2 regions of the Psychrobacillus sp. 05T411 genome follow, and region 2 is predicted to be linked to the other one. Evidence: predicted binding sites of a transcription regulator. Region 2 holds the regulator's gene; the other holds the start of a gene.
What was found. The regulator NrdR, encoded in region 2, represses ribonucleotide reductase genes. The targets are predictions, from matches to a motif close to AACACNATATATNGTGTT.

Region 1: the regulator NrdR is predicted to act here: its motif matches at 9,962-9,979, upstream of AC1DFT_RS11065 (vitamin B12-dependent ribonucleotide reductase).

The regions. Positions count from the first base shown of each region.
Region 1 is NZ_JBFTLO010000011.1:40,515-66,329, forward strand. Features, by position in the region: gene comGC (competence type IV pilus major pilin ComGC) at 1-268, shown strand, start outside; gene comGD (competence type IV pilus minor pilin ComGD) at 273-713, shown strand; gene AC1DFT_RS11010 (hypothetical protein) at 703-1,011, shown strand; gene comGF (competence type IV pilus minor pilin ComGF) at 990-1,445, shown strand; gene AC1DFT_RS11020 (hypothetical protein) at 1,423-1,629, shown strand; gene AC1DFT_RS11025 (shikimate kinase) at 1,644-2,156, shown strand; glycine riboswitch at 2,274-2,369, shown strand; gene gcvT (glycine cleavage system aminomethyltransferase GcvT) at 2,498-3,631, shown strand; gene gcvPA (aminomethyl-transferring glycine dehydrogenase subunit GcvPA) at 3,656-5,002, shown strand; gene gcvPB (aminomethyl-transferring glycine dehydrogenase subunit GcvPB) at 4,995-6,455, shown strand; gene AC1DFT_RS11045 (hypothetical protein) at 6,492-7,040, opposite strand; gene AC1DFT_RS11050 (ATP-binding protein) at 7,193-8,461, opposite strand; gene AC1DFT_RS11055 (rhodanese-like domain-containing protein) at 8,561-8,920, opposite strand; gene AC1DFT_RS11060 (lipoate--protein ligase family protein) at 9,048-9,884, shown strand; gene AC1DFT_RS11065 (vitamin B12-dependent ribonucleotide reductase) at 10,042-12,606, shown strand; gene AC1DFT_RS11070 (VOC family protein) at 12,802-13,290, shown strand; gene AC1DFT_RS11075 (hypothetical protein) at 13,827-14,249, shown strand; gene AC1DFT_RS11080 (M24 family metallopeptidase) at 14,321-15,385, shown strand; gene efp (elongation factor P) at 15,403-15,960, shown strand; gene AC1DFT_RS11090 (SpoIIIAC/SpoIIIAD family protein) at 16,221-16,430, shown strand; gene AC1DFT_RS11095 (hypothetical protein) at 16,434-16,817, shown strand; gene AC1DFT_RS11100 (stage III sporulation protein AE) at 16,833-17,747, shown strand; gene AC1DFT_RS11105 (hypothetical protein) at 18,144-18,383, shown strand; gene AC1DFT_RS11110 (SpoIIIAH-like family protein) at 18,385-18,921, shown strand; gene accB (acetyl-CoA carboxylase biotin carboxyl carrier protein) at 19,059-19,556, shown strand; gene accC (acetyl-CoA carboxylase biotin carboxylase subunit) at 19,589-20,938, shown strand; gene AC1DFT_RS11125 (Asp23/Gls24 family envelope stress response protein) at 20,953-21,345, shown strand; gene nusB (transcription antitermination factor NusB) at 21,466-21,843, shown strand; gene folD (bifunctional methylenetetrahydrofolate dehydrogenase/methenyltetrahydrofolate cyclohydrolase FolD) at 21,871-22,725, shown strand; gene xseA (exodeoxyribonuclease VII large subunit) at 22,795-24,147, shown strand; gene xseB (exodeoxyribonuclease VII small subunit) at 24,153-24,374, shown strand; gene AC1DFT_RS11150 (polyprenyl synthetase family protein) at 24,367-25,251, shown strand; gene dxs (1-deoxy-D-xylulose-5-phosphate synthase) at 25,341-25,815, shown strand, end outside.
Region 2 is NZ_JBFTLO010000007.1:185-8,021, reverse strand. Features, by position in the region: gene AC1DFT_RS06915 (ABC transporter permease) at 1-981, opposite strand, end outside; gene AC1DFT_RS06910 (Fe(3+) ABC transporter substrate-binding protein) at 1,053-2,138, opposite strand; gene dnaI (primosomal protein DnaI) at 2,345-3,286, opposite strand; gene AC1DFT_RS06900 (replication initiation and membrane attachment family protein) at 3,296-4,651, opposite strand; gene nrdR (transcriptional regulator NrdR) at 4,679-5,143, opposite strand; gene speD (adenosylmethionine decarboxylase) at 5,519-5,902, opposite strand; gene AC1DFT_RS06885 (glyceraldehyde-3-phosphate dehydrogenase) at 6,110-7,132, opposite strand.

The DNA.
Region 1 (25,815 bases), on a different contig from region 2:
TGTTTTATTAATTATTTCCGTTTTGATACTTATTTCTATCCCAAATGTAACGAAACATTCTGCTAACATTGATAAAAAAGGCTGCGATGCTTTTATCAAAATGGTAGAAGGGCAGGTACAAGCATACAAAATTGAGAATAATGATATTCCGACAATGGAGGAGTTAAAAACAGGTGAATTTATTAGTGGAACGGATGCTTGTCCAAACGGTGATAAGATAGAAATCGCTGGGGATGGAAGTGTGTTAGTGACAGAAAGCCCGGAATAGTAAGATGCGTGAACTTCTACGAAATGAAAAGGGCTTTACTTTAATCGAAACGGTTCTCATCTTATCTATTGTCATGGTAATAACTTCCTCCATTGTGTTTGTGTCGACTTCTAAACTAGTGGAAGCAGAAGAAAAGCGTTTTTTCCGGCAATTTCATTTAGACATACAAAAACTGCAATCAATTGGAATTGCTGAAAATAAATTAACAAATCTTAGTTTTGAAGAAAATGGCAGTAAGTATGTAGGGAAATGGAGAGATACCCGTCTATTCGAACACAAATTACCGAAGAATATACGCCTTAATTCGGGGAGTACATTACTTGGAGTGTCTTTCCATCCAAACGGAACAGTGAGCCAATTTGGCACTTTTTTCTTCGAAACGAGTAAAGGAGAAAAAACAGTTACGATATACATCGGTGGAGGCAGGGTAAATTATGAGGAATAGTAATGGGTTTTCATGGCCAGAAACGATACTGGGACTCAGTATTACAATGGTCCTTGCGACAACTTTACTACCATTGTTAAGTAATATGCATATACAATTAGAAGAAAAAAAGCGAAAATATCATGCCTCTATTGTAATGCATGAAGCTGCCAAAAAGTATATAACTGAAAATAGTTGGAATGGAATCATGCAAATTGAACAGGTTGCTTACGCGTATGAAATAGATCTTTCACAAATTTGCGTACATTATGAAGGGATGCGAGAGGAGAAAACGAATTGCGTAACCGTTTCAAACTAAGCATTCGCAACGAGAAAGGATATACGTTAGTGGATGGAATCATTCAGCTAGCTGTTTTAATGGTTTTTTCTCAAGTATTTGCATTTACGGTCGGTTGGACAGCTAAAGTGGAAGAAATGATTACCAACCCAACTGATATGGATTGGGCGCTGTTTGTCCAAAACGTAGAAGCCTATATAAATGATATTGATTCACTTATCATTCAGAAAGACCAGCCAGGAATTCGGTTCAATAAAAATGGGGAAGAGTATGATATTGAATTTTATACAAACTTAATAAGAAAGCAAAAAAAACGATTAGGTCATGAACAGATGCTGCTTCATGTAAAATCAATATCTGTAACAGTCGAAGGTCAATCTTTACACTTTTTTGTCACTTTTTTGAATGGGTTGAAAAGGGAGCATACTTTTTATGTTACATTTCGTTCGGAATGAAAAAGGCGTGTTGTTACCAGCCGCCATGTTACTGTTAGTCATCGTTTGTTTGTCGCTTTTTGCAACAACTGCTGCATACCAATCCAAATATAGAACGTATGATTCGTTGGAAATGAGCAATATTAATGCTACTATCATTAAAATAGATAATTTTAAAGAGCGAGAAAATAATCTAGATATGTAGCGAGTTGGTGAATCATGTACAAAGTATATTTGGTGGGATTTATGGGAAGTGGAAAAAGTGCAGTCGGAAGAAGACTAAGCTATTTATTAAAAATGCCTTATTACGACATGGATAAAGAAATCGTAAATAAGCAAAAAAGGGCCATACCTGAAATATTTGAACAGGAAGGGGAAGCATATTTCAGGCAATTAGAAACAGATTTCCTGCAAAATTTCCGTAAGGAGTCATGTATTATTTCTACGGGTGGTGGGGTTGCGATGAATGAAGAAAATGTTCGAATTATGCGAAATACAGGATTAGTGTTGTATTTAGACGCAACGTTTAATGATATTTGGATGCGTATTAAAAACGACAAAAATCGACCTATCGTGCAAAATAGTACAAGAGATGAGTTGGAGCAACTGTACAATAAAAGAAGAAGAGCCTATAAAAAAGCGACCCATATTACAATCCACACGGAAAATCGACCATTACGGCAAGTGACAGAGTATGCTGGATATCAAGTGAATCGCCTGAAAGGCGAATGAAAAATATTAATTTTAAAATAATGTTCGCTTTTTAAGTAATTTTATAAAAACTATTGCGTCTTTTCATGTTCAATGTTAGGATATAGACAAAGCAAGCCATTTAAACAGATATCGCGGATGAGTATACGGGGAGAGAACGCAGCAAGTAGCGTCGCCGAAGGAGCAAGTAATGATTATTATGAATCTCTCAGGCAAAAGAACTCGTATAGGACGCAACTCTGGAGAGTGCTTTCGTTTAGTATCACGCAAAGCCACCAAAGAGGCAAGCCGTTTTCGGTAAACTTTCAGGTGCCAGGACAGAGAACCCTTGTTAATATAAAGGGGTTTTTCTGTCCTTTTTTATGTGTGAAAAACTTAAGGAGGAGATTTTTTTGTCAGAACAGTTAAAGCGTACACCTCTATTCGATGATTATGCTACATACGGTGGAAAAACAATTGATTTTGGTGGCTGGGAATTACCTGTACAATTTTCTAGTATTAAAGAAGAACACGAAGCAGTAAGAACGAAAGCAGGATTGTTTGATGTCTCTCATATGGGAGAAATTATTGTTACAGGCTCTTCAAGTGAGGCGTTTTTACAAAAAATCATGACAAACGATGTTTCCAAATTAGTAAATGGGCAAGCGCAATATACAGCAATGTGTTACGAAGATGGTGGCATAGTAGATGATTTATTAGTCTATAAAGTTGAAGAGAACCATTATTTATTAGTAGTAAACGCAGGCAATATTGAAAAAGATTTTGACTGGATGAAACAATTTAAGACGGAAGATGTAGAACTAGTAAATAAATCGGATGAATACGGTTTACTTGCATTACAAGGACCACTTGCGCAAGAAATATTACAAAAGCTTACTTCTAAACCGCTAGACGAAATCGGATTTTTCCGTTTCGAGAATAATGTCGAAGTAGCTGGAAAATCAGTTCTTGTTTCCCGTACTGGTTATACAGGAGAAGATGGATTTGAAATCTATGCAGCTGGTAATGATGTAAGAGATTTATGGAGCGATATTTTAAAAGTGGGTAAGGAAGATGGACTTCTACCTTGTGGGCTAGGGGCTCGTGACACATTACGTTTTGAAGCTTGCTTACCCTTATACGGTCAAGAACTTTCCAAAGAAATTTCTCCGCTAGAAGCTGGTTTAGGCTTTGTTGTAAAACTGAAAAAAGAACAAGATTTCAATGGTAAAGCTGTGTTAGCTGATCAAAAAGAAAATGGTGTACCAAGAAAAAGTATTGGTATTGAAATGATTGATAAAGGAATTCCACGTACTGGATACCCAGTGTATGCTGGTGAAACACAGGTCGGTATTGTTACTACAGGAACTCAATCTCCAACGCTGAAGAAAAATATTGGTTTAGTGTTAATTGACGCAACATTCGCTGAAATAGGTAAAGAGCTAGAAGTGGAAATAAGAAATAAACGTTTAAAAGCAGTTACAGTTGCTACTCCATTTTATAAAAGAGAAAAATAATACGAAGAAAGAGGTTGTCTATTGATGAAGCATCGTTATTTACCAATGACTGAGCAAGATCAAAAAGAAATGTTAGATGTAATCGGCATTTCTTCTATTGATGAATTGTTTGCAGACATTCCGGAGAAAGTACGTTTTAAAGGCGAGTATAATATTAAAGCTGCGAAAGCAGAATCAGCTTTATTAAAAGAATTAGCAAATCTTGCAGACAAAAATGCAGATAGCAAAAAATACGCTACTTTTTTAGGTGCTGGCGTTTATGATCACTTTAAGCCAATTATAGTTGATCATGTTATCTCTCGTTCTGAATTTTATACAGCATATACTCCGTATCAACCTGAAATTTCACAAGGGGAATTGCAAGCTATTTTTGAATTCCAAACAATGATTTGTGAACTAACTGGCATGGATATTGCAAACTCTTCTATGTATGACGGTGGTACTGCCCTTGCTGAAGCAGGTAACTTAGCTGCAGGTCACACTCGTCGTAATAAGTTAGTCGTTTCGGAAGCTGTTCATCCTGAATATATCGATGTGGTTAAAATGTATGCAAAAGGACAAAATGTTCAAGTTGTAACGGTTCCAACAAAAGATGGCGTAACAGACTTAGCGAAACTGGAAGAATTAGTAGACGAAGAAACGGCAGCTGTATTAGTTCAGTATCCAAACTTCTTCGGTCAAATTGAAGATTTAGCAAAAGTGGAACAACTAACACATGCACAAAAAGCATTATTCGTTGTCTCTGCAAACCCACTTGCTTTAGGTGCATTAACACCTCCTGGTAAATTTGGAGCAGATATTACTGTTGGAGATGCGCAAGTCTTTGGAATTGCAGAAGCATTTGGTGGTCCACACTGTGGTTTCTTTGCAGTCTCTTCTAAATTGATGCGTAAAGTTCCTGGTCGTTTAGTTGGAGAAACAACAGATGAAGATGGTCGTCGTGGATTTGTATTAACTTTACAAGCTCGCGAGCAACATATCCGTCGCGACAAAGCTACTTCTAACATCTGTTCAAACCAAGCACTAAATGCACTGGCAGCTTCAGTTGCAATGACGGCACTTGGTAAAAAAGGCGTAAAAGAAATGGCAATCCAAAACATAACGAAAACACATTATACAAAACAAGCTTTTGAAAAAGCTGGATTTGAAGTACCTTTCCAAGGTGCACACTTCAACGAAATCGTCGTAAAAGTAAACGGTTCTGTTGCAGATGCAAATAAAGTACTGCTTGAAAAAGGAATTATCGGTGGATTTGACCTAGGTCGAGTGAACTCTGATCTTAAAAATCACGTATTAATCGCTGTAACTGAGCAACGTACAAAAGAAGAAATAGATGCACTCGTGCAAGAAATGGGGGCTCTTCATGCATAAGGACAATCAACCACTAATTTTTGAAATCACAAAAGAAGGCCGTGTAGGGTATAACTTACCAGAACTAGATGTGCCGGAAGTAGATGTAGCATCACTTTTACCACAAGGTATGCTTCGAGATGAAGAGGCGGAATTACCAGAAGTGTCTGAGTTAGATATTATGCGTCATTACACAGCTTTATCAAACCGTAACCACGGTGTAGATACAGGATTCTACCCACTTGGATCTTGTACGATGAAATACAATCCAAAAGTTAATGAATCGGTTGCACGTTTCCCTGGATTTGCAAATATTCATCCATTACAAGATGAATCTTCTGTACAAGGTGCAATGGAGTTAATGTATGATCTACAAGAGCATTTAATCGAAATCACTGGAATGGACGAAGTGACACTTCAACCAGCTGCTGGTGCACACGGTGAGTGGACAGCTCTAATGATGATTCGCGCATTCCATGAAGCAAATGGTGACTTGGAGCGAACGAAAGTAATCGTTCCCGATTCAGCTCATGGAACGAACCCGGCTTCTGCAACTGTGACAGGCTTTGAAACTATTACAGTAAAATCGGATGAAAATGGTTTAGTAGATTTAGAAGACTTACGTCGCGTTGCTGGTCTAGATACAGCTGCGCTAATGCTAACGAACCCAAATACATTAGGTTTATTCGAAGAAAGTATTTTAGAGATGGCTGAAATCATTCATGGTGTAGGCGGTAAATTGTACTATGACGGAGCAAACTTAAATGCAGTTATGTCGAAAGCACGTCCAGGAGATATGGGCTTTGACTGTGTTCACTTAAACTTGCACAAAACATTTACAGGTCCTCACGGCGGTGGGGGACCAGGTTCGGGACCAGTAGGAGTAAAAGCAGACCTAATTCCTTTCTTACCAAGTCCGGTACTTGTTAAAGAGGATGACAAATATACATTCGATTATAATCGTCCTCAAACGATTGGTCGTGTAAAACCATTCTACGGAAACTTTGGCATTAACGTGCGTGCATACACATATATCCGTTCCATGGGGCCAGATGGTCTAAAAGCTGTTACGGAATATGCAGTGTTAAATGCAAACTATATGATGAGACGTTTAGAAGAGCATTTCGATCTTCCATACAACCGTCATTGTAAGCATGAATTCGTATTAAGTGGTCGTCGTCAAAAGAAATTGGGCGTTCGTACATTAGATATGGCAAAACGTCTGCTTGACTTTGGCTATCATCCACCGACAATCTACTTCCCGCTAAATGTAGAAGAAGGTATGATGATTGAGCCGACAGAAACAGAGTCAAAAGAAACATTAGACGCGTTTTGTGATGCATTAATCCAAATTGCTAAAGAAGTGGAAGAAAACCCAGATATCGTTCAAAATGCACCGCATACAACGGTTATCAATCGTTTAGACGAAACAAAAGCTGCTCGTAAGCCAGTGCTACGTTATACAAAAGCATAAAAAGAAAGTGCGGTCCGCAAACGGACCGCACTTTTATTAGTCTTCAAATGGTATTTCGTATTGCCTTGCTTTTTGGTAAATTGCACTTTGCACGGATCCATTAACAACACCGGATACAGGAAATTCAAATACATACCCATCTGTAAATTCAAAAATATATATTTCGTCTTGTTTCTCTTCTGGTTCCTCTAATACATGGACTACCTTCGCAAGGTCTCCCCATTCATGTTCTACTTTATTTCCGAAAAGTGGGTTAAACTCTATTTTGTCTTCACGTAGATATACATAATTTTGAACACCAACCGTAAAAATGATAATAAATCCAATTGCTGCCACAACAACCGTTATGACCTTTAACATATTGGATTTTAAAAAATAGGACGCACAAAGGAGTGCGATCGCAAAAACAAATGCGAAGGCAAGCATCCAAAAACTCGTGCTAAGTGGGATAAAAACGATCGATCCAGGGCCGCTATAAAATGTAATCGACGTAATTATCGGGGTGAGTATGCAAACAAATGGAGCAAATATTAATAGAATAAGTGCAAAAATCCAAAACAAATCTTTACGATCTCTTAATGCCAAAATGAACCCCCCTCATTAAAATAATTCATGATCAAACATCATGTTAATCGTTATACGGAAATAGAAGTAAGAAGTTTCAGAAAATATTATTTTTGCCCTAAATAAAAAAGGATCCAAACGGAGGATCCTTCTTAGACTTGTATATGAAATGGCTAAAACCCAATAGAAGATTCGTCTTTTTCCCATTCATTTTTCATTGATCGTTTGTTTTGTTTAAGCAATTCTTCAATCCGCTTTTCGTATGCGAGTTCACCGTCGTAGTGCCAATTGAGTGCAACCGACATATAAAGCTCGTTTAACTGGGACATGGATAATCCTTTAGAGCGTTTGGCCATGTCCGCAAATTGGTCGTCTGTGAAAATATGCTTAATATCGAGTTTGCGCAAATAATTTTCTCGTACTTTTTCGGACGGGGAAGGGATTTCGTATGCTCGGTCAAACCTTCCTGCCCGGTTAATAAGCGCAGGATCAATTTTTTGCGGGTAGTTTGTCGTGCCGATGATAAATAACCCTTCTCTAGATTGCGCGCCGTCTAAGGTGTTTAAAAAGACGGAACGCGTGTATTCTGGCATCGAATCGATATCTTCAATTACTAATATTGCTGGAGCTAGCCGAGTAACAATGCCAAATACTTCTTGGACGGAATGACTACCTGTGAATTCGGTAATTTGCCAATAGACAACTGGTGCCTTAGTAGAACCGGTGATGGATTTTACTAAAGTCGTTTTACCGTTTCCTGGTGACCCGTATAACAATATACCGCGTTTGTATGGTAGACCATAGTCTTTGAAAAAGTGGCCATCTTCTTTAAAGAATTCATCGATTGAGCGGAAAATGTCTTGTTTAATGTTTTCGGATAATAATACATCCTCACGTCCCACGACAGCTTGTTCCCCGTATTTTCTGCGTTGTACCCCATGCTCTGTATCGACCAAATAGGTAACAGATTGCATGAGCAACTGACGCATTTTTTCATTGATTTCTTGCAAGAAAAAAAGTGCTGTTTCAGCGGAAGTTGAAAAGAAATAATATTCTGGCCAAGTATTACCTCCAGAGTAGTTAAAAGAGAATGTCATCGCGACATCATATTCGGGGAAAAAGATGAGATTATTTTCAAACGTTTCTACAATCTCGAGCTTACTTTCTACCGATAATTGTGATTTGCTTGTAATCTTGCTTTGGGCTCTTGTTTCAAATATGGATGCTAATACTTCATACGTTATAAGATTGTTTTCCATCATTTCTAATAAGTTACCGTCTAATTGTAAAATGGATTCTCCGATGTCGATCGTTTGCCAATTAGCGTATTTACGTTCTTTCAATAGATGAATAATTCGTTTGGAATGAATAGCAAAATCTTCGTAATTGGGATGGGTTTCTCGGAAATCTTCATTGTGTGAAAATAAAACAGGTTTTTGCATCTAATACCTCCGAATAATATGATAGAAAAAAGGTTCTCCTGGATATAGAAGAACCTTTATGTATATCGTGACTTAAATAACTACAGCTTTTTTAGAAAATTATTTCGATTTGATCTTACCTGACCAAGTCTTAAAGCCGCCTTGTAGCTGGTTTAACTCTGTATATCCTTTTTTCTTTAAAAACATTGCTGCACGCGAACTTCTCGCACTGCTTTGACAATATAGATAAACAGGTTTATCTGGACGAATTTCTTTGAAGCGTTGTCGAAGTTGTGACGAAGGAATATTTCTTGCTCCTAGTATATGTCCAGCATCGAACTCTTTAGGTTCTCTCACATCGATTAATTGGGCTTTACGGTAGCCGGCGATGAATTGTTCTTGCGTAAGATTTGTAACTGCTTTTTTTAATCGAAGTGCTTGGACGATAGCATAAACTACTAACACGACAATTACTGCGATTAAAAAGTATAAAGTATTAGACACGGTCTTTCCCCTTTCTATGTTTCCATATCTATTATAAAAGAATCACTAGATACAATTCAATCTATTTGATAAAATGAATATCGTTGTGAAGGGGGAAATTTGCGTGGAAAAGACAAAATGGTATTTTATTAACTCGGGACCTTGTAGCCCATCTTATAATATGGCACTTGATGAAGCCTTATTAGATTGGCATAGTGAGGGCCTCATCCCGCCGGTTGTTCGATTTTACGAATGGAATCCTGCTACTTTGTCGATTGGCTATTTTCAATCGGTTGAAAAAGAAATTGACATGGACGCTATAAAACAATTAGGATTAGGATTTGTTCGAAGACCTACCGGTGGAAGAGGCGTACTCCATGAACATGAACTTACATATAGCGTGATTGTGACGGAGAGTTATCCTAATATGCCAGCTACTGTCACAGAAGCTTATCGAGTGATCAGTGAAGGTTTGTTAATAGGTTTCCAAAATTTAGGCCTAGATGCATATTTTTCTATCCCTGACACGGATGAAAAAAAACAGGATTTAAAAAAGCCCAAATCTGCTGTTTGTTTTGATGCTCCAAGCTGGTATGAACTAGTAGTGGAAGGTAGAAAAGTGGCTGGTAGTGCACAAACTAGGCAAAAAGGTGTCATTTTGCAACACGGAGCTATATTATTGGATATGGATGAAGATAAATTAATTCAGACATTCAAATTTTCTTCCCAAGCATTAAAGGAACGCGTCAAAGCTGGTTTGTCGAAAAAAGCAGTTGCTATCAACAAGATAAGTCAACATTCCGTAACAATCGACGAATGCAAAGTAGCATTTAAAAAAGGTTTTGAAGATGCATTGCAAATTGAACTAGTTGAATATAAGTTAACAGAAGAACAAGAAATATATGTACAAGAGCTGGAAGCAAAGCGATATGCTAACGATGAATGGAACTTTAGAAAATAATTTATTTTTTTTTAGTCATTTAGTCCATTGACTACTGAGCTGATTAGGTTTGAAGGGAATCTATTCATTTGCAAAATAACACAACATATAGTATCGTTTATAAACGACGATACACTATATGGTGTGTTTTATTTTTGAATAAAAGGGAGGCAATATGATGGTATTAGCATCTCAGAATAAAAATGCAACCATTAACATTGAACAGTTAAACAAAGACATTGAACAATTTCCTCAAGTACACCCAATTACAAACAACATGACATTGACACATAAAGGTGTATCTAGATTAGTTATGATCGACCGTTATTCTTTTAAAGACACAGAGAAAAAAACGCTGAAAACAGGAGATTTTGTCGTATTAACGGTGAAAGATGATCCGAAATTTCCGGCGCGAGGATTAGGGCATATCGTGTCGATCAATCAGGATGCAAAAACAGCAGATGTATTGATCGAAGAAGATTACCGCAGTGCGATTGATGATAGCAACCAAGTTGCATCAGGCGTTGTGACTCGTCCCCTTAGCGTCATTGAAAAGCCTTTAGAAGTATTCTATGAACAAATTGCTAAGCGAAATGCTACTGGACTTGCTTCTGTTGAGAAAACAGAAGACAAAAGAGCGGAATGGTTCGAAAAGTTCTATCAGCAATTAGTTTCACTAAAATTCATCCCTGCTGGACGAGTATTATACGGAGCAGGTACAGGAACCGATGTAACGTACTTTAACTGTTACGTAATGCCCTTTGTAGCTGATTCTCGTGAAGGAATTAGTGATCATCGTAAACAAGTAATGGAAATTATGAGCCGCGGTGGTGGAGTTGGTACAAATGGTTCCACACTTCGTCCGCGTAACACGCTAGCACGCGGTGTAAACGGAAAATCTTCCGGTTCCGTTTCTTGGTTAGATGATATTGCAAAATTGACTCATCTTGTCGAACAAGGTGGATCACGTCGTGGAGCACAAATGATAATGCTGGCAGATTGGCATCCGGATATTGCGGAATTCATCATTTCTAAAATGCAAAATCCACGTATTTTACGATTCCTAATCGAAAATACAAACGATGAAACGATTAAACAATTAGCGAAGGACAAGCTTAAATTTAAACCTTTAACATTTCAAGAAGAAGCAATGTATCAAGGAATTATCAACTATAAAGCAATACCAGGACTTGGAGGATTCAGCAACGAAATCATTCGTGATGCAGAAACAAAACTTCGTGACGGTGGAACCTACACTGTTCATAATCCTGAATTTTTAACAGGTGCCAACATTTCAGTAACATTAACGGATGATTTCATGAAAGCAGTAGAAAAGGATGAAGATTTTGACCTTCGTTTCCCTGCGACTGAATCCTACACAGAAGAGGAAATGGCATTCTACAACGAAAATTGGCACACGGTTGGCGATGTTCGTGAGTGGGAGAAAATGGGTTATGCTGTAAGAACTTACCGCACAGTAAAAGCGAAAGAACTTTGGAATCTGATTAATATTTGTGCGACATATTCAGCAGAGCCAGGTGTTTTCTTCATTGATAATGCAAATGACAAAACAAATGCAAAAGCATATGGACAAAAAGTTGTTGCAACTAACCCATGTGGTGAGCAACCACTAGCTCCATATTCTGTTTGTAACCTAGCAGCTGTTAACTTGGCACAATTTGCAAATAAAGAAACAAAAACAGTTAACTATGAAGCATTAAAAGAAACAGTACGCGTTGGTGTACGTATGCAAGATAATGTCATTGATGCAACTCCATATTTCTTAGAAGAAAACAAAGTACAAGCACTTGGGGAGAGACGTGTTGGACTTGGAGTAATGGGATTAGCCGATTTACTTATTTATTGTGAAAAAGAATACGGTTCTGAAGAGGGCAATATTTTAGTAGATGAGATATTTAAAACCATTGCTATCGCAGCTTATGAAACTTCTGCAGAACTTGCAAAAGAAAGAGGAAGTTTCCCGTTCTTAACAGGCGAAACAGTAGAAGAAACAAATCGACTTCGCAAAGCTTTTACCGAAACAGGGTTTATGCAAACAATGCCAGAGGAAATTAGAAATACAATTTTAGAATCAGGCATTCGTAATTCGCATTTATTGACAGTTGCTCCTACTGGTTCTACTGGAACAATGGTTGGTGTTTCCACTGGTTTAGAACCTTATTACTCGTTTACCTATTACAGAAGTGGACGTCTAGGGAAATTTATCGAAGTAAAAGCAGATATTGTAAAAGAATATTTAACGAAAAATGAAACAGCAGAAGAAGAAAATCTGCCGAACTGGTTTGTAACGGCAATGGAATTACCACCAGAAGCACATGCAGATGTACAATGTATTATTCAACGCTGGATTGATAGTTCCATTTCCAAAACAGTGAATGCTCCACGTGGTTATACAGTGGAACAAGTAGAAGGTGTTTACGAGCGTTTATACAATGGTGGAGCAAAAGGCGGTACTGTATACGTGGATGGAAGTCGCGATGCCCAAGTATTAACGTTAAAAGCTGAAGAAAACACATTAGATGACCATGAACAAGAAGAAAAAGTAATTGAAAAACGTCCAATCGTGTTAATCGACACAATCCAGGATTTACGCTCGACGAATGTAACGATTGGTTCGGAAGTAGGGAACACTTGCCCAGTTTGCCGAAAAGGAACTGTAGAAGAAATGGGCGGCTGTAACACATGTACGAACTGTAATGCACAGCTAAAATGCGGTTTATAATAGACAAATAGGTAAAAGCATGTGGCTTTGAAATAAAATCCTACCGTTTATAAATAAAGATGCATCTTTTTTCCCCTTTAGATATGATTATCTAAAGGGGTGTTTTTTGTTTTTAAAAGAAAAAGAGCATCAAAAATAGAGAAGAAATTTTGAAGAGACATATGTGATAAAATTAGGAAAAAGGAGGTTCGAAATATGAAAATCCATAGAATCGATCATGTGGGTATAATCGTCAATGATCTTCCTGCTGCGAAAGCGTTTTTTCTTGAATTTGGTCTTGAAATGCTAGGGGAAGGAAAAGTGGAAGGCGAGTGGGCTGAGCGGATGAAGGGAATTATAGGGTTTCAAGACGTTAAAGAGGAAGTTGCAATGCTGCGAACGCCAGACAGTGATGCAAATATAGAACTAGTAATGTTGCGAACGCCAGAAGGTGACGCAAATATAGAACTAGTAAAATTTCACTCGCCATCAGATGAAAATGGCATCCAGCATCCCTTAGCAAATAATCTGGGGATCCAGCATATTGCCTTTGCTGTTGAAGATATTGAAGCTCTTGTTACCAAATTGACAAAGAAAGGCGCAGCACTTATTGGTGAGATACAAAACTACGAAAACGCTTATAAATTATGCTTCGTTCGTGGGCCAGAAGGAATTATTTTGGAGCTGGCTGAGAAAATCAAATAAAATATCCCATCTTTTTATCACAACAGCAAATTCATTGATAAGAAAAGCAACCACTTTGATCAATCTTTTTTCAAAATGGTTGCTTTTCTTTGGCTACTAAATAAGGGGATGGTCTCTTACTTTTCTCAAACTTTATTTAAAACCTACAAAAGCACAAACTGATGAAAGTAACTTGTCAGTTTGTTTTTTTGCTTTAGGAAATAAAAGATTATAGTATGCAGATACCCCTATCTTGGCGATAGAAGGTATATGTCACTGATTAGGGATACTGTGTCGTAGACATTCAATAAAGTTACCGCTAGGATTTCCGCTTCAGGGCGGCGGGAATGGCTGCTCATCACTCACCCCACGGAAAGCGTTCGACTGCAGCGAAAATCAAAGCGGTCACTAGTCAGCACACTACGACGCAGTATCCCTATATTGCACAAATAATCTTTTAAAGTTCCAGAGAACAAGCCACGAGCACTTTTTTTATTGTTTGTTTAAATATTCCTTTCAAAGCCTACACTAAACTAAAAAGGATAAGGGGATTTCGCATGAAAGGTTTAGCGATTAGTACTAGTTTTGCGGTGACATTGATTACAGTAATCATGTTTAAAATATTAGATTTTTTCCATTTTATCAAATGGGATCCAGTAGGGTTTTCGGATAATTTTCAAGCTTTAAAGGATAGCAATGCATTTATTAAATGGGGAATATTATTCATCATCGTATGGGCTGCGAGCATTCTTTTATACTATATTAGCTTGTTATTCATGAAGATTCCGGTAGCTATTACGAGTATTGCTTTAGGGCTATTAATCGCATTTGCTTTAGAATGGATTATTTTGGATGCTAGTTCTATTGAAAAAACGATTAAAAGAATGTCTATACCTTTTATTTGCATTATCATATTGGCGACGCGATTTTTAATGGAGTCCGCTATTTTCCATGCGCAAGATAAACCATTAAGCAAATAGAAAATTTACCATCCTTATTTCGTATGATAAAATAATAGGCAGTACTTATTTAGAATATGAGATGAGGGGTAATAATGAAACTTGCGAAATTACGCACTGTGTTAGAAGAAAAAGGGATCGATGCTTTATTAATTACAAATGAATACAATAGACGCTATATGACAGGATTTACTGGAACGGCAGGCGTTGCCATTGTTTCCAAAAACGACGCTGTTTTTATTACGGATTTCCGGTACACGGAACAAGCAGCAAGCCAGATTAAAGATTTCCGCATTGTTAAACATGAGAAAACATTAATCGAAGAAGTTGCAACACAAGTCGCTCAAATGGGCATTCAAACATTAGGATTTGAAAAAGAGGATTTGACATACAGCAGTTTTGAAATGTACAAGCAAGCTGTCAAAGCAGATTTGGTGCCAGAAGCTGGATTAGTGGAAAAAATTCGCTTGATAAAGACCGTCGAAGAGATTAGTATAATAAAGGCAGCTTGTCGTATTGCGGATGAGGCTTATGAGCATATTGTTACATACATAAAACCGGGAATGACAGAGCTTGAAGTATCCAATGAGTTGGAATTTTTCATGCGTAAGCGTGGTGCAACCTCTTCTTCATTTGATACAATCGTTGCTTCAGGAGTTCGTTCTGCATTACCACACGGCGTTGCGTCTGATAAAGTGATTGAAGTTGGCGATTTTGTGACATTAGATTTTGGAGCCGTATACAATGGTTATATTTCGGATACGACTCGAACAGTTGCAGTTGGGGAGCCAAGTGAGAAACTCAAAGAGATTTACCAAGTTGTGCTCGATTCACAATTACTTGCTTTAGAAAAAGTAAAACCGGGTATGACAGGTAAAGAAGCAGATGCAATCGCTCGTGACTATATCGCTTCTAAAGGCTACGGGGAAGCATTTGGGCATTCATTAGGTCATGGAATTGGTCTAGAGGTGCATGAAGGTCCTGGATTATCATTCCGTTCGGATATTGTGTTAGAGCCAGGTATGGTCATTACGATTGAACCGGGTATTTACTTACCAAATATCGGCGGTGTGCGAATTGAAGATGATGCACTTGTAACAGAAAATGGTTTAGAGAAGCTCACGCACTCGACAAAAGAACTATTAATACTATCTTAATATTTGGAGGAAAATACATGATTTCAGTAAATGATTTTAAAACAGGATTAACAATTTTAGTAGACGGGGTACTTTACCGTGTATTGGATTTCCAACATGTAAAACCAGGAAAAGGTGCAGCGTTCGTACGTTCAAAACTTCGTAACCTACGTAACGGATCAGTGAATGAAAAAACATTCCGTGCAGGGGAAAAAGTAGAAAAAGCACAAATTGATAACAAAAAAATGCAATATTTATACGCAAGTGGGGATCAACATGTATTCATGGATACAGATTCTTACGAGCAATTAGAGCTAAATGAAAATCAAATCGAGTACGAATTAAAATTCTTGCGTGAAAACATGGAAATTCATGTAATTCAGTACGCAGGTGAAACACTTGGAGTAGAATTACCAAAATCAGTTGAATTAGAAGTAACGGAAACAGAACCTGGTATTAAAGGGGATACTTCTGGTGGTGGATCTAAAACGGCAAAATTAGAAACTGGTTTAGTCGTAACAGTTCCTCTATTCATCAACGTTGGAGATAAATTAATTATCAACACTGATGAAGGATCATACGTTTCAAGAGCATAAATTAAATCTAAAAATAGCGAGTCTTTCCTCGATTTTGTCGAGAAAAGGCTCGCTATTTTGTTATTTCCGCATATTTCAAACCGACGATTCAGGACTTTTCAGTGTTGCATAATGTCTAGTTGGAAAATTTAGAGCTTTAGTTGGAATTTCAATGCATTTAGTTGGAAAACGGAGTCCCCGTTAGTAATTTTCAATTATGAATATTTTTCATATTCTCCAACCTCCGTTCATATGTTATTCGTATGGAAGGGGGAGGCATTGTGGAACTTCACGATGTACTTCGAGTTGCGGGTATAGGATTATTGATTGCGATTCTTCACTTGTTCTTTGAATCTACTGGTAAAAAAGAGTTTGCTTTTTTCTTGTTTTTTGTTGGATATATATATATGACAATCGAATTGTTACGTTTATTAAGATTATTTTTTTATGAGATTTCCACATTTTTAGAATGGCTTCTTATGACGAGTTAACCAATGGTTGTATATGTCACGATTATTCTCGCGTTTTGCTTGTTGCAATTAATAAAAGAAACGTATCCACGTTTACATTCGATTATCTATACGATTTATATCTTCCTTTTTTTAATGTATTTAGTTATGTCCCTTATTATCCCGTTTGTAACGAACTATTTCTCCATCGTTCCAGTCGCCCTACTACCTGTATTTAAACTACTCCTGTTTTCTGTGTTATTACTTTTTATTTCTCAAATTGTAGAAGAACTTCTCTCGGACTATGAATATACAAGCCTAGCTACTATGTTTACTTTTACGACTAAGGCGATTATTCTGCTCGTTTGGCTGCAACATATGAAGCAATTTTACGAAAAGTTTTTTTCCGTACTCGGATTACTCTCTTGAAGGAATGAACAATGAATGATGGATGAAATATTACAGACATTATTGCAGCCAGTCAAAGAGGTCATCCAAACATTTACCTATATTTTACTGTTTGGACTGGTATTTGTTTGTTTAGAATGGTTGATTCCAAATAGTAAAAGGCTTTTCAAATTTTTGTTTATCATGATTATTTGTTTTTACTGTTTAGAGCCTGCCATTCGAACATTAGATATGATACATGCGCTTTCGAATCAACTAGTTACACTTTTTTTAGGAATGTATCCATTATTAACAGCTGGAATTGCTGTATCTGGTGGTGCGTTACTAATCACTTTGTGGAATCCAATGGTTATGCTATTTGCTTCGTTTACAACGATCTTAGCTGAAAAAGTGTTAATACCTTCGATTATGGCGGCTTTCATTTTTGACGTCATTACGCGAATACATCCAGCTACTTCGTTTTCGAAAATGTCGGATCTAATCCGCATGACCTTAGTTGGGACTACCTCTATTATTTTAGTTTTGTATAGTTTTTTTATGACGGTAAACGGGGTTTTTACATGGTCGGTCAGTGGCGCGGTTAGCGAATCAGCCAAACGATTAATCGCTAATAATATTCCATTTGTTGGATCACTATTAACGGAAAGTATAAGTACGATGAAAAGTTACTCCTCTTCGGCTTCGGTTGTTACCGGCAATGCAGTGCTGTTTTCGGTATTAATCTTAGTGTCTATACCAACGATTCAAACGATTTTAATCGCTTTTTTATACAGATTGTTAGGAGCCGTACTCGATCCTTTTATAGATGGTAATATTAGTGGTTTGCTAGATGATATTGGAAGGACATTATTCGTGCTGTCTATTATATCGGTACTAATCGCTTTTGCTTTCTTTTTTACCATAATATTAACGATGCTTTTTGCAAAATTACTTATAACTGTGAAAGGATAAATACAATCGTTACCAATTTTTTATTTGGTCTCTTACTAATTGTAGTTGTTGGGGAACTTCTTTCGATATTACTAGAAGGTTCAGGTAGTGAGAAGATAGACTTTCTCGTGAAAATTGCGATAATCTTTTGGATCTTGTCCTTTCTCTTCATATAAATAGTTTGTCTTGCATAAAGTATTGTATCCATCATGAAAAGAAGGGTGAAGCATTATATCATTCAAACAAAAACCCACTTTTCGTTTTGTTGTCATAAGTATTGCTGTTCTCATCATCAGTCTACTTTTTTCAGAAATGTTTCTTTCAAATGATGGAAGTAATGCTACCGATACAAATCTAGCTCCCAAAACAACAGAAGATTTAGGCTACATATTGGAAAAAATCAGTGGGGTTGGCCGAGTGGAAGTGTATTTTCATTACAAAGAGGGCACTGAAAAGTCCACGGGAAGCGATGTATCATTTTTCCAATGGACAAGTGACGGTAAGGAGAACAAAGAAGAACTGATTGGAATACTAGTAGTAGCGGAAGGAGCGAGGGATAAACGCGTACAAAATAATTTGATCAAGACCCTTTCATCTGTTTTGCAAATAGCTCCACATCGAATCGTGATACAAGAAATGGAAATGGAGGATAAATAATATGAATATAAAAAAGAGATCAGTTTGGTTTTTAACTTTAATCAGTTTAGTAGCGGTAGTGACGGTTTTCTACTTATCGGATCGCCCATCCCCTTTTGATGGAATCGCCCTATTTTCCAATGACACATTAGAGGATGTGGAATTAGTCGAAACATCCTCTACGAATGAAGAAGCATTTGCTTCTCACAGTAATGAATTCGAAGAGATGAGAATGGAAGTACTAGAAAAACGTAGTCAACTTCGTGAGACTTTAACAACAAAGGTCGGTTCCAATGAGTTTACTGCAGAACAAAAAGATGAAGCGTTTAACAAGATTGAAGAACTAGTGAAAATAGATTCCACAGAAGCGATGTTGGAACTGATCATCAAATCACTAGGATATGACGATGCGCTTGTTCGCATCGAAGAAGACAATGACGTATTAATAGATGTTGTGGCAAACGAACAATCTACTAAAAAAGCTTCGGATATAGTTTATGCAGTCAAAAGAGAATGGCCACAAGCCTATAATGTAGAAGTAAAATTTAACGGATTATAAGAAAAAAGTGCCTTTAGCGGGCGCTTTTTTTCATTCTTTCGTGAAGATTTCCTACCTAGCTATTTCAAATTATCGTAAAAACGTCTAAAATGGGAAGAGTAAGTATTAATAATGTATATAAAAGGGAGACAAGTCACATGAAAATCCAAGAAATTAGAGAAATTATTAAATTAATTGATCAATCTTCATTAGACGAATTTTTATATGAATCAGATGGCACGAAAATTAAATTGAAAAAGAATGAAAAAGGAATTGTAACGACAGGTGGACAAACTTTCGAAAGCTCTTCAGTAGTAGAACAACCAAAAATGGTTGAAGTAAAGCCAGAGCTTGTAAGTGAAGTAAAAGAAGAAGTGGTTGTAGCAGAAGCGAAGCCGGTAACAGTAGACAGCTCACTACATAAAGTTACTTCACCAATGGTAGGTACTTTCTATCAATCTTCTTCTCCGGATGCGGAAGCATATGTAGAAGTTGGCAGTAAAATAAATGCTGATTCAATCGTTTGTATCGTAGAGGCGATGAAACTATTCAACGAAATTGAAGCAGAAGTAGATGGTGAAATCGTAGAGATTCTTGTGAAAGACGGACAATTAGTTGAATACGGTCAACCATTGTTCCTCGTAAAAGGAAATTAAGAAAACAAGAGACGAGGAAAGGGGTAGTAAGAATGAAAAAAGTATTAATCGCCAATCGTGGTGAAATCGCCGTTCGTATCATACGTGCGTGTAAAGAGTTAGGGATTGAAACGGTAGCGGTATATTCCGAGGCAGATCGGGAAGCCCTACATGTCCAAATTGCAGATGAAGCTTATTGCATCGGACCAAGATTATCTAAAGATTCGTATTTAAACTTTTCTAATATTATAAGCGTCGCGAAGCTTACTGGTTGTGAAGGAATTCACCCTGGTTACGGATTTTTAGCAGAGAATGCAGAATTCGCTGAGCTATGTGAAGAATGCGATATTAAATTTATCGGACCGACATCCCAGGCAATCAGAAGTATGGGGATTAAAGATGTTGCAAAAGAGACCATGCAAAAAGCTGGTGTTCCAACAGTTCCAGGTTCAAAAGGAATTGTGGAAACTGAAGAAGATGCTCTAAATGTAGCAAGAGAAATCGGGTTCCCCGTTATTATTAAAGCAACTGCTGGCGGTGGCGGTAAAGGAATTCGAGTTGCTAAAGATGAGGCAGATCTTATTAATGGTATTAAAATTACGCAAAAAGAAGCGGCCGCAGCATTTGGTAACCCGGGCGTTTACTTAGAAAAATACATCGAAGTATTTCGCCATGTAGAAATTCAAGTACTTGCGGACGGCCATGGCAACGCAGTTCATCTTGGTGAACGTGATTGTTCTATTCAACGACGTATGCAAAAACTGGTTGAAGAAGCACCATCTCCTGCATTATCAGAAGCACTTCGCGCAGAAATGGGAGAAGCTGCTGTAAAAGCAGCGCTAGCAGTTGGTTATGAAAGTGCGGGTACCGTAGAATTTATATTTGATCATATCCATCAAAAATTCTACTTCATGGAAATGAATACTCGTATCCAAGTAGAACATCCGGTAACGGAAATGATTACAGGCATAGATTTGATCAAACAAATGCTACACGTGGCGTCAGGTGAAAAATTACCGTTCAAACAAGAAGATATAAAACTGAATGGATGGGCAATTGAATGCCGTATCAATGCAGAAAATCCTTCGAAAAACTTTATGCCTTCTCCAGGACTAGTAGAATTTTACTTGCCGCCTGGTGGTCTAGGGGTGCGTGTTGACTCGGCGGTTTACCCAGGTTATAACATCCCACCATTTTACGATTCCATGGTGGCAAAACTAATCACTTATGGGGAAACACGAGAAGAAGCAATAGCGAAAATGAAACGTGCTCTTTCCGAATTTGCTATAGAAGGTGTAGAAACAACAATTGCTTTTCATGAAAAACTCATGGATCATGAAGTATTTGTATCTGGAGATTTTGATACGAAGTTTTTAGAGAAATACGATGTGATGAATTCATAAAAGGAGTGTACCAAATGACAGAAAATACCGAACAAAAATTTGTTCAAATGACTCCTGAAGGAAAAGACAACTTAGGCACAATTGAAATTGCTCCTGAAGTAATTACGGTAATTGCGGGTATTGCAACAAATGAAGTAGAAGGTATCGCTGGAACACGTGGTAATTTTGCTGCGGGTGTAGTGGAACGGTTAGGTAAAAAAGTCCATGGAAAAGGGATTAAAACAGAAATCACAAGCGACGGATTGTTTATTGACGTCTATTGTTTAGTTAAATACGGCGCTTCTGTTCCTACTGTTGCAAGAGAAGTACAGTCTCAAATTCGCCAAGCAATCGAGAATATGACAAGCCTTACACCAAAAGAAGTGAATGTTCATATTACTGGTGTGCAATTTGAAACAGCAGAATAATTGTTTAGAGCCATCCTCTAAGGTGGCTCTTTTCATTTTTTCTTTCTTCTCTTACGCATTTCGGAGGGAAATATGCTATTATTGTTCTTTAGATAGCTACATTTAAAGGAGAACTTATTCATGAAACGAAGACAAGCAAGAGAGTTAGCATTGCAATCACTATTTCAGTTAGACAATCACGAAATTTCCATAGAAGAGGCCATTGGGCATGTTACGGAGAAACAAGACCCGTTTCTAACACAATTAGTAACCGGTACACTTCAACATAAAGAACAAATCGACGCTTCTTTAATTGACAAATTAGAGAACTGGTCACTACCTAGATTACCTAAAATAGAACGAACAGTTCTTCGTATAGCTGTATATGAATTATTATTTACGGAAGAAACGCCAGCAAAAGTGGTGATTAACGAAGCATTAGAAATTTGCAAATTATTCGGTGACGAAAAATCAAGCCGTTTCGTAAATGGAGTATTATCAAAATATACAGAGCAATAATTTACTTACAATGGAGGAACATCAAAAGTGACAAATCATATAATTGATGGCAAACAAATCGCAAGTCAAGTAACAGAAAAAGTAAAGGAACGTGTCGAGCGTTTAAAAGCGCAAGGCGTCACTCCTGGTTTAGCAGTTGTTTTAGTTGGAAATAATCCAGCTTCACAAACCTACGTGAACAACAAAACGAAAACATGTGAAAGACTAGGTATGTATTCTGTCATGATCGAATTAGAAGCGGATATTTCAGAACAAGCGCTTCTAACGCATGTAGAAACATTAAATAATGACCCAAAAATCCACGGTATTTTAGTGCAATTACCTTTACCAAAACAAATTGATGAAGATCGAGTAATTGCAGCAATTTCTCCGCTGAAAGATGTGGACGGTTTTCATCCTGAAAGTGTAGGTAAAATGATGATTGGACAGGCAACCTTCCTTTCTTGTACTCCGTTCGGAATTATGAAATTACTTGAATATAGTGATGTGGAAATAGCGGGAAAACATGCTGTAATCATTGGGAGAAGTAATATCGTTGGAAAACCAATGGGACAACTGCTATTACAAAAAGATGCAACTGTGACGTACTGCCATTCTAAAACAAAAGACTTACATACATTTACAAAACAGGCGGATATTTTAGTAGTAGCTACAGGCCGTGCGAAAATGATTGATGCAAGCTTCGTTAAAGAAGGAGCTGTTGTGATCGACGTTGGTATTAATCGCGATGAAAACAATAAGCTTTGCGGCGACGTTGATTTTGCATCTGCTGAGCAAGTAGCCTCTAAAATTACGCCGGTACCTGGTGGAGTGGGCCCAATGACGATAGCGATGCTAATGGAAAATACATGTTTAGCAGCTGAAAATACATTGAACAACTAATAGGGAAAAAAGCTGTTTTTCTACAGAAAGACAGCTTTTACATTGCCCAGAGTCTGAGGAGTTGTTTTCGTGACATCATATACATACTTAACTGTTAAGGCATTAACTAAATACATAAAAAGAAAATTTGATGCGGATACACATTTACGTGATGTTTACGTAAAAGGAGAGCTTTCCAATGTAAAAGTCCACTCAAGTGGGCATATTTATTTTACATTGAAAGACGATGCTGCGAGAGTTACTTCTGTCATGTTCGCGATGAATGCAAGAACGCTCAAATTCACGCCTGAAAGTGGCATGAATGTGCTTATTCGTGGCGATATTAATGTTTTTGAAGCGGCTGGGCAATATCAGCTTTATGCTTCCAGTATGCAGCCGGATGGAATTGGAGAACTTTTCCTCGCTTTTGAACAATTAAAAAAGAAATTGGAGAATGAAGGATTATTTCATCCAAGTCGTAAAAGGGCAATTCCCACTTTTCCGAAAAAAATTGGAGTAGTTACTTCGAAAACCGGAGCAGCTATTCGAGACATCTTAACTACTTTAGAACGTAGATATCCAATTAGTGAAGTAGTCGTATTTCCAAGCATTGTTCAAGGACCCCAAGCGGCACCTTCGATTGTTAAATCGATTGAGCTTGCAAATAGTACGGATTCTATAGACGTGCTTATTGTAGGAAGAGGCGGCGGATCTATTGAAGACCTATGGGCGTTCAATGAAGAAATAGTAGCTAGAGCGATTGCAAACAGTTGCATACCGATCATTAGTGCAGTTGGGCATGAAACGGATACGACAATTGCGGATTTTGTGTCCGATTTACGGGCTCCTACGCCAACAGCAGCTGCAGAGATGGCGGTACCTAGTAAAGAGAATCTAATGAAAAACATTTTATCTTATCAATCTGCCTGTTTACACTTTGTGACCAAAAAATTAGCAGATGAGAAAAATAGATTTAAGCGAGCCATAGAATCTCCCGTGCTTGCAACTCCCGAAAAGTTATATCGTCCTTTTATAGAGAGATATGTACGTGCAGAGCAACAACTTCAAAGAGAAACAAGTCGTTTATATAAAGATAAGCATCGTTATTTTACACAGTTGCAAAATAGATTTATCCAACTTTCACCTCAGAAAGTAATAGATCAACATCAAAAATCAGTACAAACAGTCACCAATCAACTTAGTCAAGTGTCATTATCCATATTGGAAAAAAATCGGGGGCAATTTATCGCGTCCATACGTACCTTAGAAGCGTTGAATCCATTGAAGATTATGGACCGTGGATATAGCATTACCTATAAGAAGGATAAATTAGTAAAAACAGTGGCTGATGTAGAGCAAGGTGATTCAATCGTTGTTACTTTATCAGATGGCCGATTTGAGGCAATTGTTCAAGAAGTAGATATGAATGAGAGAGGGGACTAATTTTCATGACTAAAAAAGAAATTCCATTTGATGAAGCGATGCTACAACTGGAAAATATTGTTCGTCAATTAGAACAAGGGGATGTACCGTTAGAAAACGCAATCGAATTGTATCAAAAAGGCATGGAGCTATCTAAACTTTGTAGTGATAAACTACAAAGTGCAGAAAAGCAACTCGTCTCTTTCATGGGGGAAACAACAGAGGAAGCTGGTACGGTTAATGAGTAAAGGACTACAAACATTCATCCAAACCAATGCGCCAATTATCGAACAAAAGATATCTACATTAATACAGGAAATTCATGCCCCTGAAAAATTAAAAGAAGCGATGGAATATTCACTCCAAGCAGGTGGAAAAAGAATTAGACCGCTTTATACACTTGCAGTATTAGAAGAACTGAACATAAAAAGTGAAGATGCGGCTACAGTAGCTAGTACGATTGAAATGATTCATACGTATTCCCTTATACATGACGATCTTCCAGCAATGGATGATGATGATCTTCGACGTGGAAAACCAACGAATCATGTAGTTTTTGGAGAAGCTCTGGCCATTTTAGCTGGAGATGGACTTTTGACACTTGCATTTGGAATACTAGCGAGACTTCCCAATTTAACAGCAGAACAGAAAATAGAGTTGATTGAAAGACTAAGCTATGCCGCGGGAGCAGAAGGCATGGTTGGTGGACAAGTACTAGATATTTTAGGTGAGGGAAAATCGTTAACGCTTGATGAACTAGAACAAGTTCATATAAATAAAACAGGGGCACTTCTTTCCTTTAGCATCTTAGCCGGTGGGATCATAGCAAACGCATCGGAAGAAATTATGAAAGCCTTACAAACTTATGCTTTCCATATAGGTTTAGCTTTTCAAATTCAAGATGATATTTTAGATATCGAAGGCACTTCAGAGCAGCTTGGAAAAACTGCTGGAAAAGATGTCTTAAGCGAAAAGAATACGTATCCTTCAATCTTAACGCTAGACGGTGCAAAAGTGCAGTTGCAAAAGCAATATGAATCGGCAATTGTCGCATTAGAAAAAGTTAATATGCATAAAGGTATTCTGGTTGAATTTGCCGATTATATTACAAAAAGATCGAACTAACAGCGTATAATTTTGTTTTAATGCCGTTTATTGATATTATATTAACTAGTTGTAAAGAAGGAAATCAAAAAAGAAGGTGTGTGATGGCAATGGATTTAACTTCAATTTCTAGCCCATCCTTTTTAAAAAGTTTAGATAATGAACAATTAAAGGAATTAAGTGAAGATATTCGATCGTTTTTAATAGAGAAATTATCTGTAACGGGTGGTCATATTGGACCAAATCTAGGCGTTGTCGAATTGACAATTGCACTTCATAAATCGTTCAACAGTCCAGAAGATAAATTTCTTTGGGATGTTGGGCATCAAGCATATGTGCATAAAATCTTAACAGGACGAGCAGATCAATTTGATACGCTACGTCAATTTAAAGGGCTTTGTGGCTTTCCAAAAAGAATCGAAAGTGAACATGATGTGTGGGAGGCAGGGCATAGCTCCACCTCTCTTTCTGCTGCAATGGGAATGGCAAAAGCGCGAGATTTACAAAATAAAAAGAATTATGTCGTCCCAATTATTGGAGACGGAGCGCTAACAGGCGGTATGGCATTAGAAGCACTTAATCATA
Region 2 (7,837 bases):
CTGGAAAAATTGATCTGTAGGAATTTTTCCAAAAGTTAATATAAACCAACTCACTAATTGAGCGACTGGTATTAAAAATGCGAAACTAAAAATAATTAATACATAGGAAGTTGCAAATAAAGCTTTCAATCCTCCTAGCTTTATTAATGGTAATGGCTTTACTTTAGTTGAAGCAAAACTGAACTGCTTTTTACCTCTAAGTAGCTTTTCGAAAACTAAAATCAATATAACAAATCCCATCAATGAAGCGGCAAGTTTAAGGGAGGTTTCAATATCTCCAAATCCAAACCATGTTTGAAATATTGCCGTACTAAATGTTTGAATACCAAAATATTTTACAACACCGTAATCATTCAAAACTTCAAGTACTACTAAACTTGATCCTCCAATGATTGCAACTCTAGAGATTGGAATTACTATTTGAAAGAAAATTTGCCAAGGTCCTTTCCCAAGAATCTTAGCACTTTCGATCAATGAAGCAGATTGATTGGATAAAAAAATACGTGTAATGGTGTAAACATAAGGATACAAAAATAACGTATAAATAAATATTGCACCTGGAATGTTCATTATATCAAAATAAACTGGGTTAACTGTAATATCAAATTCATTGCGCAGCGTCTTTTGTATTACTCCAGTATAATTTACAATTCCGTGATATGTATATGCTCCAATAAATGGAGGTATGGCTAAAGGCAAAATTAATGCCCATTTAAAAAAGTTTCTTAATGGAAATTGATATTGCGCAATAAGCCAAGCAAGACTTAATCCTATTACAATACTAAAAATTGCTGTAAAAACTACTAATATTACAGATGTTTGTATGTAATCTTTTAAAACGAATTCTTTCATATGCTCCCAATTTTCATTAGAAGGAGTAATAATACCTTTCAAAATTGTTAAATTAGGTAAAAATAATAAAATAATTATGCACGTCGCTGAAACAGTCCAGCTATTTACATTTAGCATAAGCCTCTTCATGGAAGAAAACACCTCAGTTTATAATAGCAAGAAACCCCTTGCCGAATATATCAGCAAGGGAGTACTCTTTATTATTTCCAACCAACCTCATTGAAAATCATAATAGATTTAGCGTTATTGTCACCTAAAACAGAAAGCTGAATATCTTGTTCTTTAAAATCCCCCCAAGACTTCAGAAGATCTGAAGACTCAACATTAACGTTTACAGGATATTCAAAGTTTGCAGTTGCAAATGTTCCTTGTGCTTCTGGAGCTGACAAAAACTCTAGAAGCTTAATAGCATTATCTTTATTTTTGGAATGCTTTACAATTCCTGCTCCACTAATATTAACATGCGTTCCTGTAGTTTCTTGGTTTGGGAAGAAAACACTTAGTCCTTCCGCAACTTTTACTTCTTCCGGATCTTCTGAATTCAGCATTTGACCGTAATAGTAAGTATTCATTATAGCAACATCACCAATTCCAGCAGCAATCGCTTTTGCTTGGTCGCGATCTCCCCCTTCAGGGTTACGAGCTAAATTAGCAACAATTCCTTCTGCCCATTCTTTTGCTTTTTCTTCCCCATTAATGTCAATGAAAGAAGCAAGTAAAGATTGGTTGTATACGTTTTCCGACGAACGAATAAGCACACGGCCTTTCCATTTGTCTTCCGTTAATGCTTCATAAGTTGATAATTCTTCAGGTTTAACTTTGTCTTTATTATATATAATAACACGGGCACGTTTCGTTAAACCATACCACATTTGATCATTATCTTGAAATTTCTTTGGAATTTGTTTGTCTAATAGCTCACTTGAACCAGACTGTAGAACTCCCTCTTCTTTTGCGCGAAATAGACGTCCAACATCCGCTGTATACAGAAGATCTGCTTGTGTAGCATCTCCTTCACGTTTAATACGTTCTAATAACTCGTCCGCTTCGCCTTTAATTACATTTACTTTGATACCAGTTTCTTTTTCAAAGTTAGCGTATAACTCATCATCCACATCATAATGGCGACTAGTATATAAATTGACTTCTTTACTCTCTGTACTTTCTGTAACTGATTCCTCTTTTTTTGTAGTACTAGTTGTCTTTGCAGGTTCACTTGTCTCATTTCCACAAGCTGCAAGGATAAGCAATAAGCTCATCACCAATAAACTAATTATTTTTCTCATTCTTTTCTCTCCTTAATAATAATTGAAACTCAAGATGATAACGATTATCAATTTCATTTATAATTATAATTGATAATAATTTAAAAGCAATAGAAATTATTATCGATTATAAAATTTGAGTTAACAGTCAGAATAAAATAGAAAAAAGAACGAAGAAATATCCTCGTTCTCCAATAGTTCCTATCATTTTTGGTTTGAAAGAAATATTATGAATCTCTCCAATTCTTGCCTTGAAGTGAAATTGGAATCGTAAGTGTACGAATTCGTTCCATAATCCGTCCAGCTTTCACTACTTCTTTTTCTCCTCGTTGCGTAACCGATAGATGATGTTCTAACTCACTATAATTGAAATTGGACGTCATAAATGTAGGTAGCTGTTCCGACATTCGATAATGCAAAATAGTCCCCAAAATTTCATCTCTTGTCCAGCTTGACATAACTTCTGCCCCAATATCATCTAACATTAAGACAGGTGCATTTTTGACGAACTCTATCTTCTCGGAAAGTGAATGATCTTGAATGGATTGTTTCATCTCCCGCAAAAATTCAGGAACGTAGACAACGACAGAATGAATATGTCTACTCGCTAATTCATTGGCTAAAGCACCTAGTAAATAGGATTTCCCTACACCGAACTTACCGTGAATATAAAGTCCTTTTTTAGGTAATGAATTCGTTCGACCCCATTCCTCCAAAAAGTCAATAGCAGCCCGAACGGCAACTACTCTACTATTATCATTCACGTCTACGTTGCTAAGACGTGCTTCCATGACCTCTTTTGGCATATGTATGCTATCAATCATGGATGTCACTTTTCTTCGCTCATCCTCTATAACTCCTCGGCGACAACGAATATACTCTAAATCAATTAGGCCACGCTCTAAAACTAGTTTCGGCTCATAGCCTTTCATATAATTCTGGCATTGCTCTAAAGATTCACAAGAACCGCAATCATGCGACTGTGATTTATATTCATATAACTTACTTAATCCCCGATCTACGATACGTTTTGATATGTCGGATGCATTTTCTTCTAAAAATTTTTGTACACCTGGATCTTCCAACACTTCTTGTTTCATTTCATCTAGCCTAGTTGAAAATTCCGGTGTTTGTACCATTCTTTTTAACGTTTCATTTATACGCTCCATTTTTTCCACCTACCTCTTCAATGCATTCAAATCCGCCAACAGTTTTTGTCTTTCTTCATCTATATTTTGAATACCATTTGTTTCATTGCCAGATAGCTTTGTTTCTCCATCTTTTTTATAAAACCAATCCGGCACTTTTTCTTCGCGCACGGGTTTTTTCGAATAAGATTTCTGCTTAGACCCTTCACTTTTCCATTTTATATATTGTTCATGTTCGCTTCTTGCAAGATCCATCGCCTGTTTTGCTGTTTTCACGTCTTTTCGCATCCAATGGGAAGCAATTTTTTCTGCATAATTTTTCGTTAGTTTCATATCCGTTCGAAGTAGTACATATTGCAACAACACATTGACAACACCGATTGGCATTTTAAAATGGGTGACAAAATGATTAGCCAACTGTACATCTGCTAAAATAGGTTCTTTACCGTTCGCGATATCTTTTAATACAATTACTGGAGCAGTAGTTTCTAAATAATGGATAAGTTCTTCTTCTTTCGATATGGGCTGGCTCTTTTCAAGTTCCGGTTTAGTTAATTGTTCGATTTTCTCAATAGCGGGAGCGGTTTTCGAAACAGTTAATTTATAGTAATCAGCACATGCTTTTTTTAACCTTGCCTCAGACAGGTGAAGTTCATCATCTAATGCTAGTATAACTACTTTTTGCATTTCCACTGGATGCAGGTTGTATAAAAAAGCTAGTTTTGCAATTACTTCTTTTGCCTCTATCGTCATCGCCGATTTTGGTACAAGTTGTTCCGACAACCCTTCTTGTAATAATGCAAAATCAAATTGATCGAAGTAAAAAGGAAGAGAATCCATTCTTTGTTTAGATTGGAATTCATCTGCATATGAAATAGCATTCCCTGTTTTGGATGAGGGTTTAAAGACATCCATAAACGTTCGGGAAACATCTGTAAATCCATCACGCCAATTCGAAGGTTGGATAAATCTGCTGCGTAATTGTTTATATGCATTTTCCCCAATTTTCCCTAACAAAAACATCGATAATAATGGATCCTTTAAAAAAGACTCTGCATCAAGCGGGGCAGTTAACTCATAATAAAAGACCCGACCATCATTCTCTGACTTTTGCCAAGTACGAAGTAATCCAATTGCTTCTAATGCAATTCTCGCATGAAAAATTTTGCCGATGGAAACACCTAATACATTCATTAGTTGATAATGGGGTAATCCTTCGTTCTTTTTTGCTTCTCCATCTGCCCATAACGTTAAGTATAGGCTGATGCTTTCTGCACCAACTAGTGGTTGATAAAATAATGTTAATAATTGGCGATCATAATCTGAAAAAGAATATGGCAAGCGAATCATATACATGTCTGCTGGCTGAAGCTCCTTATATAACATGGACTGTTGCACCTACTCTCTTGCTACCTATAATGTTGGATTCTTTTTTATTATTTCTTTTAATTCTTCTATAAAAACAGTTATATCTTTAAATTGACGATAAACAGAAGCGAATCGAACGTAAGCGACTTCATCTACTTCAGCAAGCTTGTCCATTACTTTTTCGCCAACTTCCTCCGATTTCACTTCGGAATTTCCCGCTCTTCGCAATTCTTTTTCTATCGAAAACACGATATCTTCCAGTTGATCTAATGCGACTGGTCTTTTCTCACATGCACGTATCAGACCTCGAAGTACTTTCTCGCGACTAAATTCCTCACGTGAACCGTCTTTTTTCACAACGATTAAAGGAGTTTCTTCTACCTTCTCAAAGGTTGTAAACCGAAATCCACAATCTTCGCATTCTCTTCTTCTTCTAATCGCCTTATTATCATCGATCGGTCTAGAATCAACCACTTTCGTACCATTATATTGACAGGTTGGACATCTCATATTAGTTTCACCTAATTCCTTACATGAATTTGTATATCTATTATAACAATATTCTCTCATCAATTACGACTTGGCGTAATTGCGTCCAAATTTTGAATTGCGTTCGAGGTCTACAGGATGTAGGTCATGCTCCTGCGGTTACTCGTCGCAGAAAGACATTGCAGTCGTTGCGACAAAAGTTCTTTTGCGACGAGCTTTGCGCAGGAGCAGGAAGTCGCGAACTTAGACTGCCTTCCTCGACACMTTACAAAATTTGTGACATCCGCCGGAGGCTTTAACTTGCTTCACAAGGGAGCTTGGGCTCCCTTGTGAAGCAAGTTAAAGTCGAAAAAGCAGAGGAATCGCTTCCTCTGCTAAGTCATCTTGGCTAAGTTATTACGCTTGAACTGTCATGCGTGACTTAGGTACATTAACTGGACCCATACCACGAGGCATTTCAATCGTTTCGCGTATTCCAGCATTAAGAGCATCTGCAATATAGCTAGCTGCAATTGATGGATCTAAATCACCACATGTATACACATCAATGCTCGCATAACCATGCTCTGGAAAGCTGTGAATCGTTAAATGTGATTCGGAAATTATAACGACTCCACTTACACCTTGTGGTGCAAATTTGTGAAATGCAACTTCTCTGACTTCTGCACCAGATTTCAATGCAGCATCAACAAATGTTTGCTCGATAAATTGCATATCGTTAAGTTTGTCGAAATCGCATTCCCATAGTTCTGCAATAATGTGACGTCCCATTGTTTCCAATGTCCGTTTCCCCCTTTGATAAGTTTTAGTTTAGAAAATAACAATCAAAGTTGACTACCACGGGGGAAAGTTAGTCCAAAGAGGTCCTAACCCTTTAAGTAGTCCATGTACGTGAAGTACACGATTATCATTATATGACGTATCGATAAAATAAGCAACAAATAAAAAATTCTCTTTCTAAAAAAATTTAGAAAGAGAATTTTGTTCTTATAAACTTGAAACTACTTTAAGACCAGACGCTACTTTTTTCGTCAGATCAACTACACGTGCAGAATAACCCCACTCGTTATCATACCAAGCAAGTACCTTTACTTTACGATCACCAATAACCATAGTAGTTAATCCATCGACAGTTGAGGAAAGAGTAGATGTATTAAAATCAATAGAAACTAAGGGCTCAGTCGTAAACCCTAAAACTCCTTCCATAGCCCCCTCAGAAGCTTGGATAAATGCTGCATTTACTTCTTCAACCGTAACATCTCTTTGTAAATCTACGACTAAATCAACTAAAGATACATTCGGAGTAGGTACACGAAGTGCCATCCCGTGAATTTTGCCTTCCAATTCTGGCAACACTAATGTAAGCGCTTTTGCTGCACCTGTAGAAGTTGGAATAATAGATTGCCCACATGAACGAGCGCGTCTCAAATCCTTATGCGGATTATCTAAATTGTTTTGATCATTTGTATATGCGTGAACCGTCGTCATTAACCCATTTTCAATTCCAAATGTGTCATTTAATACTTTTGCAACTGGTGCTAAACAATTTGTTGTACAACTTGCATTAGATATTATATGGTGCTTTGCTAAATCTAATTTTTCCTCATTTACACCCATCACGATCGTTGCATCTTCGTTTTTAGCAGGAGCAGTGATGATTACTTTTTTCGCTCCAGCTGCTAAATGAGCACTTGCTTTATGTCCATCATTAAATTTCCCCGTTGACTCGATTACGATATCGACATTCAACTCTTTCCAAGGTAAATTCGCTGGATCACGATCATTCACGATTTGTACTCGTTTGCCATTTACAACAAGCGCATTTTCTTCTATCGTTACTTCTCCAGAAAAAGTACCATGTGTTGAGTCATATTTGATTAAATGTGCTAATGTTTCTAAAGGATACCTTGCATTAATTGCCACAACGTTTAATTCTTCCTGTACAATCGCTTGGCGAAATACCATTCGTCCAATACGTCCAAAACCATTTATTGCAATTGAAGCTGTCATGTGAAAATCCTCCTGTAACTGTGTGATACTTTATATTTTACAACTTGTAATTAGTATAACACATTATCTCAATCATGTAGCCCCTGTTTAAAGAAAGATTTTTTTATTTACTATGTGGTTGTATGCCGTGTTCGCAAGTTGGATTGTACGAACACAAACAAAAGTGCTAAGGTGTCTGTTTCTGGTCCGATTTAGCAAATGGGGACGGGAACAATGAATGGAATGACACACATATTAGGGAAACTGCGACGTAGTGAGTTGAATGAGGTATCCGCTGGGATTTTCGCTGCAGGTCGGACGCTTTCCATGGGATTAAGCTGAAATTAATGGAAACTACAGACTTATCTGTGCATACCAGTTGAAAAAACAAAATTTTAACCAGTTTTTCCATTGCATGCATCCAGTAAATGGATTAGGGCAACCAACCGATGACTGGGAGCAACCAGTTATACTAAGAAAGCAACTAAATCAGCACGAGAGCAACCAAATTACTCGTGAAAGCAACCAATTCTCAAAATGGCTCTTTACTTGATGTGAGACAATTATAATTCCGATATATTATAGGAATTATATGTCTTAAAGCCCGTCGAACACGCCTGGCCGGCATCCACTCGACTAGTTTGTCGTGTTCAAAGGCAAGATTGTCGCGTTCGCAGTGGATATTGTCTCGTTCAACCATTTATTGTTAATATGGGATCTCAATAA